DNA from 2 places in the Rhizobium sp. BK098 genome. Region 1 is predicted to be linked to the other one. Evidence: predicted binding sites of a transcription regulator. Region 1 holds the regulator's gene; the other holds the start of a gene.
What was found. Region 1 encodes PhoB, which activates phosphate uptake and scavenging genes when phosphate is short. Its sites were predicted from a motif close to TGTCATNNANCTGTCAT; they were not measured.
Positions count from the first base shown of each region.

Region 1 (3,830 bases):
GCCAACTATCCGGCATCGCCGCTCGATCCTTCGACGGCGCTGCCGGTGCAGATCTACATGTGGGCGAGCGAAGCCGAGCGGGCCTTTGTCGAAAGGACGTCCGGCGCCATCATCGTGCTTCTCTTCTTCCTCGTCGCGATGAACATCGGCGCCATCCTGCTGCGCCGCCGCTTCGAGCGGCGCTGGTAAGGGAGGGCGCACGAAATGAACATGATGACGGAAGCCGCCAGCGAAAAAGCATTGTCCAGGAAGATGATGACGATCCCCTACAAGATGATCGGCCAGGACGTTTCTGTGTTCTACGGCGACAAGCGGGCGCTCTTCGACGTCAATCTGAAGATCCGCGCCAATACCGTCACGGCTTTGATCGGCCCTTCCGGTTGCGGCAAGTCCACCTTCCTGCGCTGCCTCAACCGCATGAACGATACGATCGAGACCTGCCGGGTCACTGGCAAGATCACGCTCGACGATCAGGATGTCTACGACGACAGCATCGACGTGGTGGAGTTGCGCGCCCGCGTCGGCATGGTCTTCCAGAAGCCCAACCCATTCCCAAAGTCCATCTTTGAGAACGTCGCCTACGGCCCGCGCATCCATGGCCTGCATCGCTCAAAGGCCGATCTCGAGCATATCGTCGAGACCAGCCTGCAGAAGGCCGGTCTCTGGGGCGAGGTCAAGGATCGGCTCCATGATGCCGGCACGAGTCTATCGGGCGGTCAGCAGCAGCGTCTGTGCATCGCCCGCGCCGTCGCGGTCAGTCCGGAGGTCATCCTGATGGACGAGCCATGCTCGGCGCTCGATCCGATCGCGACCGCCAAGGTCGAGGATCTCATCCACGAGCTGCGGGAGAATTTCACCATCGTCATCGTGACGCATTCCATGCAGCAGGCAGCCCGCGTCTCGCAGCGTACCGCAATGTTCCATCTCGGCCATCTGGTCGAGGAGAACGACACCGATAAGATGTTCACCAATCCCGACGATTTCCGCACGCAGGATTACATCATGGGCCGTTTTGGTTGATGATGTCAGGCGCGCGGCTCATTTCACACAGTTCACCTTGAGGATAGAAAAATGGTCTCCACTCACATTCTCTCTGCCTATGACGAAGACCTGAAGTTCCTGACGCGCCGCATTGCTGAAATGGGCGGCCTGGCAGAGCAGATGGTTAGCGACAGCGTACGCGCGCTGGTCAATAGCGACGCTGCCCTGGCCCAGAAGGTCATCTCCGACGACGTCGTTCTCGACCATGCCGAGCGCGAAGTCGGCGACAAGGCGATCGTTACCATCGCCCGCCGTCAGCCGATGGCGGCGGACCTGCGTGAAATCATGGGCTCGATCCGCATTGCATCCGATCTGGAGCGCGTCGGCGATCTCGGCAAGAACACCGCAAAGCGCGTCATCGCCGTCCAGGGCACCGGTGTCCCGCGCCGTCTCGCCCGCGGCATCGAGCATCTCTCCGAACTGGCGCTGAGCCAGCTCAAGGAAGTTCTGGATGTCTACGCGACCCGCTCGCCGGACAAGGCCGTATCGATCCGCGAACGCGACGAGGAAATCGACGCCATGTACACCTCGCTCTTTCGCGAGATGCTGACCTACATGATGGAAGATCCGCGCAACATCACCACCTGCACGCATCTTCTCTTCTGCGCCAAGAACATCGAGCGCATCGGCGACCATGCCACCAACATCGCCGAGACGATCTATTACATGGCGACGGGCGCGCAGCCGGAAGGCGAGCGCCCGAAGGACGATACCGCCAATACCGTCGGCGCAGTGACCGAATAATCCGAAAGCGAAGAAAGGAGACCATAGGCGCATGGTTCCGAGAGTTGCTGTTGTAGAAGACGAGGAAGCGCTCAGCGTTCTGCTGCGCTACAATCTTGAGGCCGAAGGCTTCGAGGTCGACACGATCCTCAGAGGCGATGAGGCCGAGCTGCGTCTCCAGGAGCGCATCCCCGATCTCCTGATCCTCGACTGGATGCTGCCCGGCGTATCGGGCATCGAGCTCTGCCGCCGGCTGCGTATGCGGCCGGAGACTGAGCGCCTGCCGATCATCATGCTGACGGCCCGCGGCGAGGAAAGCGAGCGCGTGCGCGGGCTTTCGACCGGCGCGGACGATTATGTCGTCAAGCCGTTCTCGACGCCGGAGCTGATGGCTCGCGTCAAGGCGATGCTGCGGCGTGCCCGCCCGGAGGTTCTCTCCACGGTGCTGCGTTGCGGCGATATCGAGCTGGACCGCGAAACCCATCGCGTTCACCGCAAGAGCCGCGAAGTGCGGCTGGGGCCGACGGAATTCCGCCTGCTGGAGTTCCTGATGTCCTCGCCGGGCCGCGTCTTCTCGCGTTCGCAGCTGCTCGACGGCGTATGGGGTCACGATATCTACGTCGACGAACGCACGGTCGACGTCCATGTCGGCCGCCTGCGCAAGGCGCTCAACTTCTCCAATATGCAGGATGTCATTCGCACCGTTCGCGGCGCGGGCTACTCCATGGAGGCCTGAGCGGGGATACCCGATCAGGCATCAACATAGCGGCGGAAACAGAAAACGGGCCTCAAGGGCCCGTTTCTTTATCTCAGTCATCAAGCTTCTCAGCCACGCGGCTGGGCCGGCCTACGCCGTTCATGCACCGGCTGGTAGGCCAGGCGCTGATGGTAGGTGCAGTAAGGCGATGAATCTGGGCTCTCATTGCCGCAGAAATGGAAATCGTCCTTCAGCGGATCGCCGACCGGCCACTTGCAGGTGCGCTCCGTCAGTTCCGTCAGGCCGAGGCGGCGGGAGATCGGAACGACGACGTTCGATGCCGGGCGATACTGGATTTCGTTGACGGAATCGATCTCGATCTCTTCCTTCAGCATGGTTGCGCCCTGCTGGCGGGCAACCACCGTGCGGGTAGCAACGCGCGATCCGTAGGTCGCAGCGCGAGGTGCCGCTGCGCTGCGCTTCGGCGTGCGCGCTGCGGTTGTCGCGCCGCCCGCCTTCGCTCGGCCGGGGAGGTTCAGGCGATGCACCTTGCCGATGACGGCATTACGGCTCACGCCACCGAGCTGCGCAGCGATCTGGCTGGCGCTCAATCCTTCGGACCATAGCTTTTTCAGCTTCTCGACGCGTTCGTCTGTCCAATTCATGCCCTGTCTCCGCTGTCGCGTTTCCGATGGCAGAATCCCTCACCATTGCCTCGCATGGTATCGAGGCGCGAAACGCTCTAAAATTGTGGTGACTAGTTCCGCCGCATGCAGTCTAGCAATTGGTTTTTAACCTAGTGTGAGGCTGACTCCGTGACAAGAGTCGCGGGAATCTTGAGGAATCGATTTCGAGGTTTTCCCCAACTTGCTGTCCGGGCGTGGCATTTCTGCCATAGGCGCCGCCCGACGCATCTCTTTTGCCGGCAAGCGTTTTCTCGCACCTGCTAAAACGGCAGTTTTGTTGACATCGCGGTGCAAAACATCAATAGTGCCCAAGCCGCCGCAAGGCGGCATTTTTGATTTTTTCGGACCCGTTTCATCAAATGGAAGCGATCGGTCCTTAAAGTTGTGATCAGGAGATATGGCCATGGCCGAGACCACGCCGCTTTACGACACCTACTTGCGCGCTCCGCTGCGGTTCGAGCGAGGTGAGGGCGTCTGGCTGGTCACTGAGAATGGCGAACGCTACCTCGATTTCGCAGCCGGCGTCGCGGTCAATTCGCTCGGTCATGCTCATCCCCATCTTGTCGCCGAGCTGAAGGCGCAGGCCGACAAGGTCTGGCACCTGTCCAACCTCTATGAGGTGCCCGGCCAGGAGAAGCTGTCGAAGCGGCTGACGGAAGTGACCTTCGCCGACAAGGTGTTCT
Region 1 is NZ_JACHYY010000006.1:119,329-123,158, reverse strand. Features, by position in the region: gene pstA (phosphate ABC transporter permease PstA) at 1-189, shown strand, start outside; gene pstB (phosphate ABC transporter ATP-binding protein PstB) at 205-1,020, shown strand; gene phoU (phosphate signaling complex protein PhoU) at 1,072-1,785, shown strand; gene phoB (phosphate regulon transcriptional regulator PhoB) at 1,817-2,500, shown strand; gene FHT73_RS16995 (GcrA family cell cycle regulator) at 2,590-3,126, opposite strand; gene FHT73_RS16990 (aspartate aminotransferase family protein) at 3,551-3,830, shown strand, end outside.

Region 2 (3,830 bases), on a different contig from region 1:
TATTTCCCGCTTCCGTGTGGTGGTGGAGCAGTATCCGACGACGAACCAGATCGAAGAAGCGCTGGCGCGACTCGTCGAAGCCTATTATGCAATGGGTATTGTTCCGGAAGCCCAGACAGCCGCCGCGGTTCTCGGTCACAACTATCCGGACAGCCGCTGGTATAAGGATTCCTATCAGCTGCTGCAGAAGGGCGGCGTTGAGCCGAGCGAAAATTCGGGCTCGTGGATTTCCAGGGCGGGCAAGAAACTTCTTCTTGGGACGTGAGATTGAGCGCAGATGCTGATCCAGCTTTCGATCCGCGATATCGTTTTGATCGAGCGGCTGGATCTTGCCTTCGAGTCCGGGCTTTCGGTTTTGACCGGCGAGACGGGTGCGGGCAAATCCATCCTGCTTGACAGCCTGTCGCTGGCCCTGGGCGGGCGTGGCGATGGCGGGCTGGTGCGCCATGGCGAAGAGCGCGGCCAGGTCACCGCTGTATTCGATGTCGGCACGCAGCATCCGGCCCGCAAGCTCCTGCGCGAAAACGGCATCGATGATGACGGCGATTTGATTTTCCGCCGCGTTCAATCCGCCGATGGCCGCACCAAAGCCTTTGTCAACGATCAGGCCCTCAGCGTTCAGCTCATGCGCCAGATCGGGCAGCTTCTCGTCGAAATTCATGGTCAGCACGATGACCGTGCGCTCGTCGACACGGATGCGCACCGCATCTTGCTCGATGCTTTCGCTGGCCTCGCTGATGAGGCACAGGAAGTCGGCAGGCTTTACAAGATCTGGCGCGATACCGATCGCACGTTAAGGAAGCACAGAGAGCAGGTGGAGCGGGCTGCCCGCGAGGCCGACTATCTTCGCGCCTCTGTCGAGGAGCTGGGGAAGCTCTCGCCGCAAGATGGCGAGGAGGACGAGCTTGCCGAGACGCGCTCGCGGATGATGAAGGCCGAGCGCATCGCTGGAGATATCGCCGAGGCTTCGGAATTTCTCAACGGCAATGCATCGCCCGTGCCGCATATCGCCTCGCTGGTGCGCCGGCTGGAGCGCAAGAGCCATGAGGCGCCGGGCCTGCTGGAAGATACCGTCGCATTGCTGGACGCCGCTCTCGATCAGCTTTCCAACGCGCAGATGGAGGTCGAAGCCGCGCTGCGCAAGACGGAATACGATCCGCGCGAACTGGAGCGGGTCGAAGAGCGTCTCTTCGCGTTGCGAGGCGCCTCGCGTAAATACTCCGTGCCGGTAACGGAGTTGCCGGCCCTGGCCGCACGCATGATTTCGGATCTCGCCGATCTCGATGCCGGCGAAGAGCGGCTAGCGCGTCTTGCTGCCGAGCTTTCCGCTGCCAAGGCGGATTATGACGTTGCAGCGCGCAGCCTGTCGGAGAAGCGCCGGCAGGCAGGCGAGGCGCTTGCCGCGGCCGTCATGGCCGAATTGCCGGCCCTGAAGCTCGAGCGTGCGCGTTTCATGGTGGAGATATCAAGCGATCCCGAAGCCGGAACGGCCGATGGTATCGATGTCGTCGAATTCCACGTTCAGACCAACCCCGGTACGCGTCCAGGCCCGATCACCAAGGTTGCTTCCGGAGGCGAGCTGTCGCGCTTTCTCTTGGCATTGAAGGTTGCGCTCGCCGATCGCGGCTCGGCGCCGACCCTCGTATTCGATGAAATCGACACCGGCGTCGGCGGTGCGGTAGCGGATGCGATCGGCCAGCGGCTGAAGCGTCTGTCCGATCGCGTGCAGGTGCTGTCGGTCACTCATGCACCGCAGGTCGCCGCTCGCGCCGCAACGCATCTCCTGATCTCCAAGGGACCGGTTGCGGACGGCGCGGAAAAGATTTCCACGCGCGTCGCTACCATGGAGCCGAAGGATCGCACCGAGGAAATCGCCCGCATGCTCGCGGGCGCTTCTGTGACCGAAGAGGCGAGAGCGGCCGCCAAACGCTTGCTGGCCGGCAACGGCTGATCTCGCGACTGTCCATGGAGCAGATATCGGCGACGATCTGCCACGGACATCTCGCTGGGTCTTTCGGCAGTCCTGCGTCACATATCCTTCATCGTCTCCGGCTAGGCAGGCTAGAATCCGGAGACCGTCAATGCACTCGATCGCACAGCCAAATCGCCCCAAAATCGCGGAAACCGTTATCCACCCGACGGCGAATATAAGAGATTCGCGCGTCGGCATGTGCTGTGAGATTTTGGAAGACACGTCTCTGCACACGGTCGAACTTGGGGATTTCTCCTATCTCGGGCCGCGCTGCATCGTCGGTGATTCAACGATTGGAAAATTCTGCGCCATCGCGGCAGAAGTCAGAATCGGCGCTCCCAATCACCCGATGGACCGCCCGTCCATGCATCGCTTCACCTATTGTCCGGAATATTACTCGGCGGACGCCGTACGGGATCATGCGTTTTTCGATCGGCGCAAGCAGGATCGCGCTGTCATCGGCAATGACGTCTGGATCGGTCACGGCGTGATCGTTCTGCCGGGCGTAAAGGTTGGAGACGGTGCGGTGCTTGCAGCAGGCGCTGTCGTCACCAAAGACGTCGAACCCTATACGATTGTCGGCGGTATTCCCGCCAAATTTATTCGAGAGCGGTTTACGCGAACCATCGCAGAGAGGCTTGCGTCCATCGCTTGGTGGGATTGGCCTTTCGAAACCATCATGGCGCGGCTTGCCGATTTTCAGACAAGCGACATTGAGGCCTTTTGCGAGCGCTGGTCTTGATCCGCGTCTGCTCGACATGCATCAGAGCCGGCATTTGGGATCGATCATATCCTCCGCGGACCCGCGGGATTTGTGTGCTTTGTTTATTCTCGCCAGAATATAAAAACCACGCTGTCCGTCGGGCAATACGGCGCCAAAGACGCCGACCACCACGTTTTCCATATTTGAACGGGCGCCATCGATGCCATCCGCAACGAGCTGCAGCGGGTTCAAATCCGAGAGGTCATCCGCCGTATGGAAGGTTGCCCACCAGCCAGCTCGGGTCTTCAAGTCCGTAAACCGGCCGCTTTCAATCTCCGTCACGTGAGCCTTCAAGAGCGCCCTGAAGCGAGGTGTCTCGCACCCCATATGAATGTGAAGCCGATCTTGCGTGCGCCAGCTGGCGGCGTTTATCGCCAGTGCAAAATTCTGTCTCGAAGCCTTCGCTGCACGCGGATCGATTGCCGATAACTCTTTCCACGCTTCCTCAAAGTAGTTCGGCGCTCCTGCGGTCAGAAGGCGAGGGTCCTCGATACCGGGGACGTCGGCGAGGGGCGCAAGAATGGTTCGCTCCTTGTCAGCCGGTTCGCGAAGGACAACGTAGGACGACAGCGGATCCGGCGACTCCACTATCTTGAGGCACGGATATGGCGATCCTGTCAGGGTGGAGTTGATCTCACAAGCTCTAACGACCAGCCCCAAGGCAGAGCGGCTGACGAACGAGCTCATAATCAACACTGCACCGATGAGAGAAATGGAGAGAACGGCAAGACGATACTTCATGCGTGATTTCGAATTTCTGCTGACGATCCGATCATTTCCAGAGGTCTCGCTCTCATAATAACTTATCTTAAATCCCCTGTGATACTCGGGAAAGAGCTGCTGCTCGGGAATTGGAAAGAGAATTCCACCAAGGCTGGCTCGATGCTGATATTTCCCGCACCTGTAACATCAAGAACGGCCGATCATGGCGTAAAGTTGTCGTGAACGCTACCATGACGGTCATTGGCATTCGGTAACTGAAATGCAGATTTTTCCCTTTGTTTTTACGTGCTCCGTGGCGAAAACCGCTTCGCACTTTTTGCGGAAGTGCTCTAAAACATCTCCGAAATCGGGGAGTGTAGATTCATGAGCACC
Region 2 is NZ_JACHYY010000001.1:556,594-560,423, forward strand. Features, by position in the region: gene FHT73_RS02690 (outer membrane protein assembly factor BamD) at 1-265, shown strand, start outside; gene recN (DNA repair protein RecN) at 278-1,951, shown strand; gene FHT73_RS02700 (DapH/DapD/GlmU-related protein) at 2,082-2,714, shown strand; gene FHT73_RS02705 (CDP-diacylglycerol diphosphatase) at 2,736-3,476, opposite strand; gene ligA (NAD-dependent DNA ligase LigA) at 3,822-3,830, shown strand, end outside.
Region 2: FHT73_RS02700 (DapH/DapD/GlmU-related protein) is a predicted target of PhoB. The motif match lies at 2,027-2,043, and genes of this name have one in related genera.